2 regions of the Brevibacillus ruminantium genome follow, and region 2 is predicted to be linked to the other one. Evidence: predicted binding sites of a transcription regulator. Region 2 holds the regulator's gene; the other holds the start of a gene.
The links. Region 2 encodes LexA, which represses DNA repair genes until DNA is damaged. Its sites were predicted from a motif close to CGAACATATGTTCG; they were not measured.
Positions count from the first base shown of each region.

Region 1: NDK47_RS02525 (carbohydrate kinase) is a predicted target of LexA. The motif match lies at 2,240-2,253, and genes of this name have one in related genera.

Region 1 is NZ_CP098755.1:469,512-477,342, reverse strand. It holds gene NDK47_RS02530 (pseudouridine-5'-phosphate glycosidase) at 139-1,056, opposite strand; gene NDK47_RS02525 (carbohydrate kinase) at 1,060-2,160, opposite strand; gene NDK47_RS02520 (C40 family peptidase) at 2,321-2,920, opposite strand; gene NDK47_RS02515 (DMT family transporter) at 2,985-3,950, opposite strand; gene NDK47_RS02510 (MarR family winged helix-turn-helix transcriptional regulator) at 4,131-4,586, shown strand; gene NDK47_RS02505 (FMN-dependent NADH-azoreductase) at 4,712-5,338, shown strand; gene NDK47_RS02500 (DoxX family protein) at 5,419-5,805, shown strand; gene NDK47_RS02495 (pirin family protein) at 5,842-6,609, shown strand; gene NDK47_RS02490 (ABC transporter ATP-binding protein) at 6,804-7,831, opposite strand, start outside.
Region 2 is NZ_CP098755.1:2,546,372-2,554,202, forward strand. It holds gene NDK47_RS12515 (PLDc N-terminal domain-containing protein) at 20-220, opposite strand; gene NDK47_RS12520 (DUF4269 domain-containing protein) at 251-898, opposite strand; gene NDK47_RS12525 (DUF456 domain-containing protein) at 1,049-1,534, shown strand; gene lexA (transcriptional repressor LexA) at 1,622-2,248, opposite strand; gene yneA (cell division suppressor protein YneA) at 2,409-2,765, shown strand; gene NDK47_RS12540 (DUF896 domain-containing protein) at 2,846-3,043, shown strand; gene crcB (fluoride efflux transporter CrcB) at 3,136-3,507, shown strand; gene NDK47_RS12550 (HelD family protein) at 3,549-5,804, shown strand; gene NDK47_RS12555 (HesB/IscA family protein) at 5,851-6,153, opposite strand; gene ltaE (low-specificity L-threonine aldolase) at 6,268-7,290, shown strand; gene NDK47_RS12565 (Ger(x)C family spore germination protein) at 7,346-7,831, opposite strand, start outside.

The DNA of each region.
Region 1 (7,831 bases), 2.1 Mb from region 2:
TGTTAGTCTTCCCTGAAGAGATGTTTTTTATCTGAACTCAGTATACAATACCCCCATACGGTATATCAAGCGGTTTTTTCAAAAAAATTCCCTGCTCCTATTTTAGAAGCAGGGCTTTGCCATTTTTCATGCTACTTTTTATTTTTGGGTGGCCTGGTAGGCAGCCGCAATCTGTGCAGCAACGGCTGCATTATGCTTCACCAGCGCAATATTGGTTTTCAGACTTTTGCCTTCGGTCAATTGTTTTACTTTCGCCAAAAGGAAAGGGGTCACCTTTTTACCGGCGATGCCGTTTTCCTTCGCTTCTTTCAGGGCCTGCAGGATGACCGCTTCAATCTCGTTGTGATCCAGAGCATCGGCCTCCGGCACCGGATTGGCGATCACCATGCCGCCCTTTTGTCCCAGCTTCCATTTGGTATCCATAACGGCAGCCACTTCTTCCGGCGTATCCAGACGGAAGTCAACGCCGAAGCCGCTCTCGCGGGCAAAGAAGGACGGGAAGTCACTGGTCTTGTATCCGACGACAGGTACCCCTTGGGTTTCCAGGTATTCCAGCGTACGGCCCAGATCCAGAATCGATTTGGCCCCGGCACAAATCACCGCTACACCGGTCTGCGCCAGCTCAGTCAAGTCCGCCGATACATCCCAGGTAATTTCGCCTTCGCGGTGAACGCCGCCGATGCCGCCTGTCGCGAAGACGCGGATGCCAGCCAGCTGAGCCCCGATCATCGTGCCGGAAACCGTCGTGGCGCCGATTTTTCCGCTTGCCAGGATGTACGGGAAGTCCCTGCGGCTTACTTTTTCCACAGACTGATTGGTAGCAAACTCCTCCAGCTCACTCTCCGACAAGCCGATTTTGATTTTGCCGTCCATGATCCCGATTGTCGCCGGAACCGCCCCGTTATCGCGGATGATTTGCTCTACTTCTTTCGCCATCTCGATATTTTGCGGATAAGGCATGCCGTGAGAAATAATGGTGGTCTCCAGCGCTACGACAGGGAGATTGTTCTCCAGCGCATGTCGGACTTCTTCTGTATAGGTCAGAAATTCTTTCATTGTTTATCGTTCCTCCTCGTATTTTTGCATGGTTTGTTCCAGCATCTCCGGCTTGAGCTGCGGAGATACCGAGTGTTCCGTACTCAATGTCAGAGCCGATGCGGCCATCCCGAACCGGCACGCTTGGCCCAGCGATTCCCCGTTCACGATGCCGTACAGCAGCCCCGATGCGAAGGCATCCCCGGCCCCTGTCACATCCACGACCTCGGTTGGGTAAGGGGTCAAAAGCTCCGCTTCTTCCTCCGACTGGCAGTAAACACCCTGCTCGCCCAAAGTGACAACGACACTCTTCACACCTCTGGCCCGAATACGGCGGCAGGCTTCTTCACAATCATCCTTGCTCTCAATCTTCATGCCAGACAAAATCTCTGCTTCTTCGCGATTGGGGAGAATTGTCTCTACACCCGCCAGACGCTCAGGCAGCTTTTCGGCCTTGGCCGAAGAAACCGGGTCAACAAACAGCGCTATCTTTTCCTCCCGGCAACGCTCGATGACGTAAGCCAGACAGTCGGCAGGCAGATTGGTATCCAGATAGACAGCGCGGGCTGCGGCGATATGCGACCAGCGCTCAGCCAGCATTTGCGGCGTCAGCGCGTCGTAGATATCCATGTTGGCCAGCGAAACGACCATCTCGCCGTCTCTGTCCAACAGCGCGGTGTAGGTGCCTGTACGCTGGGTAGGCAACCGCCATACCTGACTGATATCGACGCCGTGCCTGCGGGTCTCCTGCAAAATCCAGTCGCCTTCCTTGTCCTCTCCGACACAGCTGATCAACGCGACATTGCAGCTCAGACGCCCCAGATTTTCAGCGATATTGCGTCCGACTCCCCCGCAAGATTCCGAGATCGTGACCGGATTGGACGAGTGCAGCCGAACCTCTTGCTTGGCGCGTGCTTTTCGGTCCAGATTGGCCCCGCCGATGCAGACGATTCGCTCTTCATCGCGCAAAACATACGCTCTTCCCTTGATATCGCCACGCTTGGTCATTTGGGCAATATAACCGGCAACTGCCGAACGGGATATCCCCATTTTATCGGCAAGCTCCTGCTGACTGACAAAAGGGTTTTCCCGAATATAACGGAGAATCTGCTTTTCCTTATCCATCGCTCTCCTCCTTTCTCTCAGACAGAGAAGATCTGCTTATTGGACAAACGTTTCGCTTTCACAACAAAAGTTTAACATACAAACAAATGTTTAGAAAGAGGAAAATGCTTACCATCGCAAAAAAGCTGCCGAGTTCTTCTCGACAGCCCATTGTCTTTCGTTATCCGGGAATCACTCTTCGGGCAAAGAGGTAATTCTGGTACCAGTACTCTCCCTCTTTTTCATCCTTGTGAATGTTGCTGATGACAACGCCGATGCCCGGTTCGTAGGTGTGCAGGATTTTTCCGTCCCCCATGTAAATGCCGACATGCCTTACCTTGTTTAAACCGGTTTCATTGGGATAATCCTCATCGGAAAAGAACATGAGATCTCCCCGACGCATGTTCATGAAAGGAATTTCTTCCCCTTCCACTGCCTGCTCCCGGGCATTGTATCCGAGCTTAATCCCTTGTTTGGCGTAGAGGTACTGCACATAGGAGGAGCAGTCAAATGTCTTGTCATTAAACCGCTCTGCCCCGTAGACGTACGGTGTCCCCATATATTTCATACCGTCTGAAATGATCGCATCCGCCGTTTTTCTCCACCGGGGAACCGCAGCCTCGTTAATCGTCAGATGCGGCTGAGTTCCGTCTACGCGATACGGATGAACCCTCGGCTCTGGCGCAGGCTGCGCACTCTTCCGCGGACCGCAGCCGGCCATCGAGCTGAGCATAAGTACGGTCATGGTGATCCATATGACAAGCTTCCTTTTGGGCTTCATCTGACACCTCCTTCTGTCTATATTGTTTAATCAGAGGAGGTGTCCTATGCGGAGAGGGAGATCGCTAAACTTTTTCCAGCTTCCCCCGCCTTGTTTCGTCACTGGCGACGCCGAGCGAAACCTCTTTGGGCTTTTCGCGATGACGTGAGAGAGCAAAAACGGTCCCGATAATACAAAGGCAGCCGATCCATTCAAACAAGCCGAACGATACATGCAGCCAAAAGACAGCAGTAATAACGGCAGACAGCGGTTCCGCCGAAGCGAGCAGGCTGGTTTCTGTCGGCCGGATGTAATTCAAGCTATCTACGTACAAATAAAAAGGAATCAACGTCCCGAACAAAATGATAAACAGCACGGCCAATACAGAAGGAAGTGTCCAGATCATCTCCGTATAGGTCCAGGTTTGCGTGCTGAGCCCCAATACCACACCGCCGATCAGCATGGACCAGCCCAATACGACAGTAGATCCCCAGCGCCCCAGCAACAGTGTGGGGTAAACCGTGTAAAAAGCAAGCGCCAGCGCCGAGGCAAGCCCCCATGCAAGTGCGCCAGCGGAAATCGTCAGCTTGCCGGGATTTCCTCCTGTGATCAGAAAATAGGTTCCGCCAAGAGCCAGAACCAAGGCTGTTACTTGGGCCAATGAAGGCAACTTCCGCGTACGAATGATGAAATAGAGAACCAGAAAAACTGGCCCCAAATACTGAAGCAGAGTCGCTGTTGCGGCATTGCCCGCTTCAATCGCGGCAAAGAAGGTATACTGCACAGCGAGCATCCCCAGGATCGAAAAGATGAGCAGCCGTACAAAATCGCCGCCCGAGCGCAAAAGATGCCAAACATTTTGACGATGCTGGCCCAATAAAGAAAGAGCCAACAAAATCACTCCCGAAGAAAGCAGGCGAACGGCAACCAGCCAATCCGTCTGAAACTGGTAGTGCTGCATGAGTGACTGTGCCACGGTTCCCGACACTCCCCATAAGATGGAGGCCACGATTACCATGGTAAATCCTCGTATCCGTACTGAAGCAGACATGATTTTCTTTCCTCTCCACTTCTTTTTACCTGCAATATATCGCGTACTGCAACTAAACACAACCTGAAGATGCGTCCCTGCGCCAAATCGAATTACTTTGACAGGCGGGTTCATGGTCTGTATAATTATCTTTAAATTAAGATATGTTTCGTTCACACCTGAAAAAAAGGGGGTTCCACGATGTCTGATCCACAGCAACAACGAGACGATTCATTGCAGCTCATGGTTGTTTTGGCCCGCGCTTACAACTGGGTAACTGCAAATACAAACAAGGAAATTCGCGGACACGGATTGAATCCGACCGAATTTGGCGTACTGGAATTGCTGTATCACAAAGGTCCCCAACCGCTTCAGCAAATTGGCGAAAAGATCCTGATCTCCAGCGGAAATATTACGTACGTAGTGGACAAACTTGAAAAGAAGCAGTTGTTGGTCCGCAAGCCCTGTGCCGAAGATCGCCGGGTGATTTACGCAGAGCTGACGGAAAAAGGAGAGCAATTCCTGGCCGCCATCTTCCCCTCCCATCGAGAGGCAATCGAGCAGGCCGTGAGCGGTCTGAACCAGGAAGAGAAGCAGCAGGCTATTGAGCTTTTGAAGAAATTGGGGCGTTCTGCTCAAGAGCGCTTTCAGCTATAACAGCACCGAAGTACATTGGCGGTGAAAAACCTCTTGACAAACCACCTCAATCGTAATAATCTTAAAATCAAGATTTACAATTTAAATGTTAGCTACTCACATTTCGAAAGGGGATTAACCGCAACATGAGCAAAGTACTGTTTATCAAAGCAAATAACCGTCCCGCGGATCAAGCGGTCAGCGTGAAGCTTTACCAAGCATTCGTGGAAACCTATAAAGAGACTCATCCAAATGATGAGATCGTCGAGCTGGACCTGTTTGCTGAAAATCTTCCTTACTACGATAACGATAAAATCACGGCCATGTTCAAAGCCGGCAAAGGGATGGAACTGACAGCGGAAGATCAAAAACATTTCGAGCTGGTCAGCAAATACCTGAATCAGTTCATCGAAGCAGAGAAAGTGATGATCGCTTTCCCACTGTGGAACTTCACGGTACCGGCTGTCCTCCACACCTACTTTGACTACCTGTGCCAAGCTGGCAAAACATTCCGTTACACCGCTGAAGGTCCAGTCGGCCTCTTGGACAACAAAAAAGTAGCTCTGTTGAATGCTCGCGGCGGCAACTACTCCCAAGAGCCAATGGCTTCGATCGAGATGAGCGTGAAATACGTTCAAACCCTTCTCGGCTTCCTGGGTGTAAAAGACATCTCCACTGTTATCGTGGAAGGTCACAACCAAGCACCGGACAAAGCAGAAGAACTGGTGCAAGCAGGTATTGAAAAGGCTGCAAAACTGGCGGAATCCTTCTAAGGCCCGCCGGCCTTTTTTCTCAAATATCTTAAATTTAAAATACTTTAATTTTAAATACTTTTATGAGGAGTGAATATGATATGGTACATGCAGGTTTGTTGATTATTCGATTGGTGATTGGTCTTACCTTTGCCGGTCACGGTGCACAAAAGCTGTTTGGGTGGTTTGGCGGTCATGGCGTGAAGGGAACAGGCGGCTGGTTTGAATCCATCGGGATGAAGCCGGGTATCATGATGGCCCTGCTCGCCGGTCTGAGCGAATTGATCGGCGGACTGTTGTTCGCTGCCGGGGTCGGCACATGGCTGGGCGCTCTGTTGATCATCGGCACCATGATTGTTGCGACTGTCAAGGTGCATCTGGCCAATGGCTACTGGGCCACGCAAAACGGCTACGAATACAACCTGGCGATTATCGCTGTCGCTTTGGGTGTCGCTATGATCGGGCCAGGTGCTTACACGCTGCTGTAATCTCGCTGTACGTTTGACCAAAAAGGAGGAGCCCTTATGAACATCTCCCTGTATTCAAAGGATCAACAAGGAAAAGGACATTTCGGCAATGGCGAGATCGTAGAGAGCAAACCGATTGCCTTTCCTCACGAGGATACCGCCGTCAAACGGGTCGGCCCCCTCTTTTACTGGGCCTGGGCCAAGTCGCTGACCACTTTTGAAATCCCGCTGCATCCCCACTCCGGCTTTGAAATCGTCTCGTACGTGCTGGCCGGAACAGTCGGCCATCGCGACACGCTGGGCAATCTGCAGCAGGTATCGACCGGCGGCGCCCAGGTGATGCAGACCGGCTCCGGGGCTTACCATGCCGAAGAGATGAGCACAGGCACAGAGATGTTCCAAATCTGGTTTGAGCCTCACCTCTCACAGGCTGTCAAGGTTCCGCCAACATACAACCAGCACGATCATGAGGAGTTTCCGCAAGAGGTCATCGATCAGGTGCAGGTAAAGCGGATCATCGGTGCAGACGCCCCGGTCTCCCTGGTAACTGACTCGGTCATGCAGGATTTGCACATTCCGCCGTCCCATTCCTTTACCTGGACGCTTCCAGCCGGTTATTCCCTGGCGATGGTCGCCGTCTCTGGAAAAGGCGATCTGCAGCCGCTGGCGGATGAGGCTGGCACAGCAGTCATTGGCGGAGATTTTGCAGTCGTGACCACCGATCAAGACGGCGAGATTCGCTTCACAGCCGATTCGGCAGAATCCCTTCGCCTCGTCGTGATTCAGGTGCCCGCTGAGGTGGACTATCCACTGTATCGAAAATAATCCTTTTCACAGGCAAAAAACACCTGGACGCAAGATGGCAAAAAAGCCAGGCAAACAGGCTGCTCGCTAACCTAGCGAAGCGGCCTGTTTGCTTTTCCGTTGCATACTCAGGTCCCTTTCAAGAGACATTAACAAGGGTAGATTTACAATGCACGGTCTGAAGGGAGCCAACTGGTTTAGCTGGCATGTTTCCATTAAATGCAAAATTCTACCCATACGTTTTCCTCATAGGCGAACCGCTCTCCCGGACCTGCCGCAACCTCCAGTTCCTCTGCGCCGACAGCGATTGTGTAGAGCCACTCTCTGCCCTGGAACTGCACATGTTTGATCTGTCCCTCCAGAAAGCCGGCTTCGCGGCTGGGCTGGCTGTCCCTTGGATGAAGACGAATTTGTTCGGGCCGCACCGGCAAAACACCTTCTGCCTTGAAAGCAGAAAAATCCCGAGATACCCGTAAAGGGCGAGGACTCCTGCCCGCCATGATCAGCTGAAAGGTGCGGGAATCACTCCAGACCCCCGGCAAAAAATTGGCCTTCCCGACAAAGCGGGCCACAAACGGCGACTCAGGAGCAAAGTAGATGTCATCCGGCGTGCCGTCTTGCTCTATTCGCCCATCCTTCATCACCACGATACGGTCCGCCATGGCCAATGCCTCTGACTGATCATGCGTGACATAGACGATCGAGGCGCCCAGTTCCCTGTGGAGATGCTGAATTTCTTTGCGCATCTGGACGCGCAGCTCCACATCCAGGCTGCTCAGCGGCTCATCCATCAGGAGCAGAGACGGGTGAAACACGATGGCCCGAGCCAGAGCTACACGCTGTCTTTGTCCGCCTGACAACTGACTGGGGTAGCGCTGTCCCATGCCGCCCAGACCGACCATTTCCAATACTTCCTCAACGCGGGAGCGCGGGTTTTTCCTGTACGACTCGGGTACTTCACGCTGGTGCTGCAGGGGAAAAAGCACATTTTGGAAGATGGTCATATGCGGCCATAGTGCAAAGGATTGGAACACCATCCCGACTCTCCGCTCTTCGGGCGGTTTGTTCAAGGCCGCATGGGCAGCAAGCTGGCCGTTAATCCAGACTTCGCCTGAGGTTGGCTGTTCAAACCCGGCCAGCAACCGGAGCAGTGTGGTCTTGCCGCAGCCGCTCGGCCCCAGCAAGGCCACAAATTCACCGCTGCCCACCTGCAGTTCCACCTCGCGCAGAACCTTTACCTCTC
Region 2 (7,831 bases):
ATACACGATTGTAATGATTCTAGTCATTTCGAATAACCAGATAAACGATCAAACCAATAATGGGAAAAAATAAAAGGGCAATGAGTACGACAACGGAAAATTCCTTGCTGTTTCCTCTCCGGCGAGAATCGCGATAGGCCCAAACACTGATGAGGATGTTGATTACGTTTAAAAAGAGGATGAAGAGCAACGGAATAATCGATAGGAAGCCGATATCCATAGGACTTTGCACCTGCTTTCGTTTGATGGTTTATGTGCGATGCCAATCTGATTCAATTTTTGCCTGTTTTGTCGGCTGGTTATGCTTCGCTGTTTTGACCAGCTTCCGCAGTTCCGTTTCCGAGTATGCCTCCAGCTCAAGCAATGCCTGGTATGGGTCCTCACCGGAAATGCCGAAGAAATGCGCAAAGGCGGGTTCGGTTTTCAATCCACTGTGTTTGAGTGAACGGATTTCAGCTGCGACTTGATCTCCGGCAAGTTGCAGTAATCGGGCTTCGATGATCATGTGACGAAAAGCATTTTGTTGCGAGACGGGAACAGGCTGCGCAAAGCATTCCAGCCAGAAGCCACGGTGCCAAAACGATGTAATGCTGGTAGGGACGCCGGCAACCTCCGTACGATACGACTTGTAATGATCCAAGCTGCCGTATCTCTCTTTCAAAATGGTATCAAAGTGATCCAAATCCTCAGCGAAAAAAATGACATCTAGGTCACTTTCAGCCAGATCGATAGACAGCGGTATCGTACCCGTCAGGATGGGCTGAAATTGTTGTAACGAGGACGGAATCCCGAGGCTGTCCAAGGCGAGCCAGGCTGCTTGCTGACGAGGGGTGCCGGTTTTGAGATAATCCAAGTTGGCCCAATCACGGGAATGGTAATGAGCATGTGCCGAGAACATTTCCTTCGAATCCCCTTTCTCTCAGAACGATCCGTATTTTTGACTCAAACCATCTGACTGTGGGAATACTGTGGGACAAAAAACTGGGGCAGAAAGAAACAAAAGGCGCCCTTTATCCGTATACCCTATACAGGAGGGAGTGTCAACCATATGGACATTGTGCTTTGGATCATTATATCGCTTTTATTCGTGATCAGTATCGTCGGTATCTTTTTTCCTGTGCTGCCAGATACGCTGCTCTTGTGGGGCGGTTTCCTGATCTATCACTTTTTTATTGCCGAGCCTGGTGCAGGACTTCCAGCTTCGTTCTGGTGGGGCATGGTTGCTATGAGCATTTTGCTCTACGGGGCAGATTTGCTCACCAACATGTACTTCGTAAAAAAATACGGGGGCTCAAAGGCATCGTCTTGGGCAGCAGTGCTCGGAATTTTTTTGGGGATTTTTCTCTTTCCCCCATTTGGCATGCTGATCATGCCATTTGTATTGGTGGTGCTGGTCGAGCTGCTGTTTCAAAATCAGCCGATTGAACGAGCAGTCAAGGCGGGAGTGGGCTCATTGATCGGATTTTTGAGCAGTGCACTCGTAAAAGTAATGCTGCAGATTGTCATGATTATCTGGTTTTTTGTGGCCCTGTAGGAAATGAGCATTTGATCATCGTGGATAGGAAAAGAAGAAAAAGGCGTTCGCAGTGTTTATCCTGCGAACGCCTTTTACTGTACAGTCCTAGTGAATCAAACGGTAGACACCAATCACTTTCCCCAGAATGGTCACAGAATCCAGAATAATCGGTTCCATCGTGGAGTTCTCAGGCTGCAGGCGGAAGTGGTGCTTCTCTTTAAAGAACCGCTTCACGGTTGCTTCGTCCTCTTCTGTCATGGCTACGACAATATCGCCGTTGGTTGCAACATTTTGCTGACGAACAATGACATAGTCGCCGTCGAGAATACCTGCTTCAATCATACTGTCACCAGAGACACGGAGCATGTACACCTTGTCCGATGTAACAATACTGTCCGGGAGAGGGAAGTAGTCCTCTACTTGTTCCACGGCGGTGATGGGCTGTCCGGCGGTTACTTTGCCGATGACCGGTACCCGTACAACTGACACATCAAAATCGTCTTGCTGAAAACGCTCATCTTCTTTTAAAAGTTCAATCGCACGCGGCTTTGTCGGATCGCGACGAATTAATCCCTTTTTCTCCAGTCTGGCCAAATGGCCATGGACGGTTGAGCTAGACGCAAGCCCTACAGCTTCGCCAATTTCGCGTACGGAAGGGGGATAACCCTTGTCCCGTACTTCCTTGCGAATAAAGTCGATAATGGCTTGCTGTCTATTTGATAGTTTGGACATAAACCACACCTCAATCTTCTCGAACATGTTTTCTATATTATACCATGGGATCTTGCGTTCGACAAACATAAGTTCGACTTTTTTCTTGACATGAACACATGTTCGCATTATGATGAGGACAAGAACATACAGAACGTTTGTTTGCAGGGGGATGATGATGATGAGTTCGATGACGATGACGAACCGATTTGCCAAAAAGCCAGAGCGAAAAGTGCGGTTTGGAATAACCCGCGGTCACGCGATTCTGTTTTTTGCTGCTTTCACTCTCTTTTTTTATACATTGACCGAACTAGTGTTTGCTTCCGGAGAAAAGCCTGTTCCATCCGTGCAGCACATCCAGGCGGTTAAGGAAGTAACTGTACAGCCGGGGGACAGTCTCTGGAAGCTGGCTGTTGATCACCGCAGCGATGAGGGGATGGATGTTCGAGATCTGGTCAATGAGATCAAGTCATGGAACAAACTGGATGGAGCAATCATTTATCCGGGCCAGACACTTCAGATACCCATAAAGCCCTGATTCACAAAGCTTTTTACTTGCTTCAAAGCGGCGATATGATATAATAGAGCGGCATTCATTGAAAGCGAGGGGAAACAGTTTTGGTATCAGACGCGGAAATCAAACGGATCAATGAACTGTCCAAGAAATCGCGAGAAGCCGGTTTGACCGACGAGGAAAAGCAGGAGCAAAAAGAGCTGCGGCAAAAGTACATCGACGCCGTAAAAGCGTCGCTGCGGTCCAATTTGGACTCGATCCGCTATGTAGAGGATCTTGAAGATAACAGCACGAAACACTAATTGAACGAGAATTGACATAAAAAAATGGCATCCAACGCTTTTGCTTGGGTGTCTTTTTGTTCCAAATCACTTCAGAAGGGGAAAGGAATAAGATGCTGTCGTGGGTAGCTGTTGCCGTCGGCGGAGCCATTGGCTCCATGCTCCGCTATGGTCTCGGGTTCGTACTGAATCAGCCAGGAATTCCTGCAGGTACCTGGCTTGCGAATGTACTCGGTTCCTTTGTGATTGGCTTGTTTTCGATTTGGGGAAAAGAAAAAGGATTGTTACCAGCAGAGATGTACCTCCTTCTGACGACTGGTCTGCTCGGGGGATTCACAACATTTTCCACATTTTCTCTCGAAGTGGTCACCTTTTTGAGTGAGGGGCAAATTTCCCGGGGTATTGTATATGCGGGTTCCAGCATTCTTCTTGGACTCTGTGCCTGTGCTCTAGGGATTTGGGTCGGGAGACAGCTTCTTACATAAGTAGAATTCGAACAAATTGAGATTGAGAAAGGAGGAAACATATGTCGATCCGTCACCCTGATTACGAACATGAACAAAAGCGACTGGATGAAACACGTTCGATTATTAAAAGGGAAGTGGACACCCTGCGAAAAGAGGTGAAGGAGTTCACCGATGACTATGTCAAGCAGGTGGTAAATTATAAAAAGGGAAAAGAGCTTCGTTATCTCGAGGATCAAGGACTGGAAAAACCCTACTTTGGACGTGTTGATTTTTTGAAAGACGAAACATATGAGCTGGATCGTGTATACATAGGAAAACGCGGCATCGTCAGAAACGATACCTTTGATTCCGTCGTCGTTGATTGGCGGGCACCGATAGCAGGTTTATATTACAGCGGAGAGAGTAAAGATGCCTTTTTTCGCAATGGCCGGGAGATTGTCCGCGGTGAGGTCAGGCTGAAGCGAAACTTCGCCATGCAGGATGGGAAGATCACCGGTATCTATGATGGTGCCTTAAAAGAAACGATTCAAAGAGAAGTGGGCCATCCGGATGAATTTTTGGAGGAAGGCTACATCGATGAATTTTTGGCTGCCAACCTGAACCAGACGAACGACAGCAGGCTGAAGGATATTGTGGCGACCATCCAATCCGAACAAAATGATATCATCCGCGCGGACAAAGATCGCCCCGTCGTGGTGCAGGGGGTAGCCGGGAGCGGGAAGACGACGATAGCTCTCCATCGGCTCTCGTACCTTATCTACAATTATCAAGACTCGATGATGTCGAAGAAATTTATGGTTTTTGCTCCCAACCGTCTCTTTCTTACCTATATTTCCGAGGTGCTTCCCGAGTTAGGAGTAGAGGATGTACAGCAATCCACTTTCCTTGACTGGGCGGCCAAACTGGTCAAACCCATGTTGCCCAAAGGCTGGCGCATATTAGACCCGCAGAAGCCGCTTCAGCTGTTTTTTGAAGAAACATATAGCGACAAGGAACGCCAGGTGGCTCTGCACCGCCTCCGTTTTAAAGGATCGCTTGCCTTTCGTGAAGTATTGCACCGCTATCTTTCGTATGTGGCACAAAACCGGATCTCCTTTAAAAAACTAGGCTTTGTCTACAAGCGAACCCAGCAGGTCTTTACCATCCCAGGAGAAGAGATCCGTCAACTGTTCACGGAACTATACGGACAACTCCCGTACCGTCGTCGTTTGGAAGCTCTGCGCAAGCATCTTAAGCAGGAGATCAATAAACAATTGTTTGCCCATCTGCGTGAAGTGAAAATCGATCTGGACAAACAGAGCTTGCATAAGTTTGAAACGATGATTGAGCAAGTTTTGGACCATTATTTCTCCATTTTTCCAGAACTCCAGGTATGGGAAGCGTACAGGGAGCTTATTACCGACCCAGATTTACTGGGCGAACTGATTCAAAGCAATGATGACACATCAAAAGAGTTAATCATCCAGGATGTCTGCGCCTCCAGCAAGGACATTTTTGCCAATGAACGGATCGAACCTGAAGACGCGGCACCCCTGTTGTATTTACGCCATTTAATCGAAGGACTGGAACAGGCCGACCACTTTGATCACAGTGTCGTCGACGAAGCCCAGGATCTCAGTGCCATGGAAATATCCGTCATCGGGCTGGTGACGAATCGGCAGTCCCTTACAGTCGTCGGAGATATTGCGCAAGGGATTCACGCGTACAGAGGGCTGCAAACCTGGGAAGAGCTGATGGAAGGGGTATTTCTGCAGCCAAGGGCTGTTTACTACACGCTCGCGCAAAGCTATCGCTCTACAATCGAGATCATGAAGTGTGCGAACGAAGTGTTGCGAAAAATTGAGTTGCCGGAGACCATCATGGCCAAACCGGTTCTGCGTCACGGTGCGAAACCGGATTGCCTCTCCTGGGAGGGGAAGGACCTCCCCGTGCAAAAAATAGTGAAGCGCATTAAATCATACCTCCAAGAAGGGTTCCAGTCGATTGCTATCGTCACAAAAACGGCAGAAGCCAGCAAACAGGCTTATAAAAAATTGCGAGGGCACATAGAGGATGTAAAGCTGCTGAGCATCAAAGATACACAGTTTCCAGGTGGAGTCGTGGTAATGCCGTCTTATCTGACGAAAGGCTTGCAGTTCGACGTGGTCTTTACTCTTGATACAGAAGCGTATACCGATAGCGAATGGGACACGAAGCTCCTTTATGTGGTTATGACGCGCCCGGTCCATCGTCTGGTCTTGCTCCACCCGGTCGATCAGGTAAGCCCGCTCATTCGGGATATCGACTCAGCGCTGTGCGAACAGGACAGTTTGTAAAAAATAAACCCCCGCTGCGCAATGCATAGCGGGGGCAGGGAGACGATTAATGATCGCCGTGATTTCCTTTGGAAGGGTTTGTAATCACATAACCTTCCTGTGGCGTATATAGATAGTCGATCACGATGCCATCGAGGAGCGGCTCGTCTTTTTTCACGATCACGTCAATTTCTTTATCTGTAGAAATGACGACATCCTCTTCGGTCGGCTTGTCCAGAGCCAAGCCATAGTGGGCGTGGTCACCATGGGCATGCGTTATGTATGCACGAAGCTTCAGCTCTTTATCTTCTTCCTGTTCCAGAACGGCGTTCAATTGTTTTGCAGCATTGCGGGTAATTTTTACCTTCATGGGTCAGTCTCCCTTGTTTTGGTATGGTTCTCTCTCCATATTAGCAAACTGGGAAATCGTGTTGCAACGTAGAAAGTGTTACGATAGACAAAAGAGAAAAGGGAGAGATGAGCAGTGGCGATCGATTTGCGCAGTGATACGGTGACCAAACCGACGGAAGAGATGAAGCGAGCGATGGTGGAAGCCGAAGTGGGAGACGATGTGTACGGAGAAGATCCAACGGTAAACCGGTTGGAAAAGCTGGCGGCGGAGATTTTGGGAAAAGAAGACGCATTGTTCGTAACCAGTGGCACACAGGGCAACCAGGTTGCGGTTTTGACGCACTGTGTCAATGGGGATGAAGTGATTTTGGAGGAGGACTCTCATATTTTTAACTATGAGGGCGGTGCTGTAGCAGCTCTGGCTGGCGTACAGACCCGGACGCTCGCAAGTGATCGCGGTACCATGGCCCCTGATGCAGTGGCGCGTGCGATTCGAGGTGTCAATATCCATAACGCCCGAACACGGTTAATCTGCATGGAAAATACTCATAACCGGGCGGGCGGGGCAGTGATTTCTCCGGAACAGATGGAAGCCGTATACAAAGTCGCGACCAGCAAGGGTGTAGGTGTCCATCTGGATGGTGCGCGATTGTTCAACGCAGCCGTTGCTCTGAAGCGTGAAATCACCGACTTTACACGCTATGCGTGTACAGTGCAGGTTTGTCTGTCCAAAGGATTGAGCGCACCGATCGGTTCTGTGCTGGCCGGGAGTCGTGAATTTATCCAGGAGGCCCGCTGGTGGCGCAAAAAACTGGGCGGGGGCATGCGGCAGGCTGGTTATATGGCTGCACCGGGCATTCTTGCATTGACGCAGATGGTTGACAGGCTGGAAGAGGACCATCAGCTGGCGGCACTTCTTGCTGAGGGGCTTCGTCAGCTTTCCTTTGAGGTAAAGCCCGTCGAGACGAATATTGTGCTGGTACATACGGAACGAGCAGGGATGAACGCACTAGACTTTTTATCACGATTGGCGGAAAAGGGAGTCCTCGCCGTGGATTTCGACGAGAACGTCGTACGCTTTACCACTCATAGGCACATCTCCGAGCAAGATATCCGAACTGCTCTACAAGCCATTGAGGCGATATTACACGCATAACAGCAGCGGGAGAAACCGTGCAGGTTGGATAAACGATCTGCGCGTTTTTTTTCGTCTATTTCTTTTTTCCTTTCAAAGAAAAATCAGCCGTCTTTACGCTTACCGCCACTTTCACAGGAACTTGACTGAATTGCTCATCCCAATTATCTTTTACCTTCCTCCATGTTTCCGGATATTGGATGTGCAGTCTTTTTCCAAAACCGGCCACATCGGCACGATACCCTTTTTGCGTCTTATCGAGACTATCCAGCACGAGCCTTTTTACCTCCTTGGCGACAGCTTGGTTTACTTTCTGCACATAGGCCTCGCTAAAGGAATTTTCATGCATGTTCCAATCTTCACCGATCCGACCTTCGACCTTAATTTGCACGGTAAAGCTGATTCGGCCATTTTTTAGGCTGGGGATAATTTTGCTGTGCACCTTACCGATTTCAAAAGAAAACGGCGCGTTGTCTCCATCGATAGAGGATTCAATAATTCCGCCGGGACGCGTTTCCGCCGTCTTGCCTGCTCCCAGAATCAGATTGATTCCAGCCGTTTC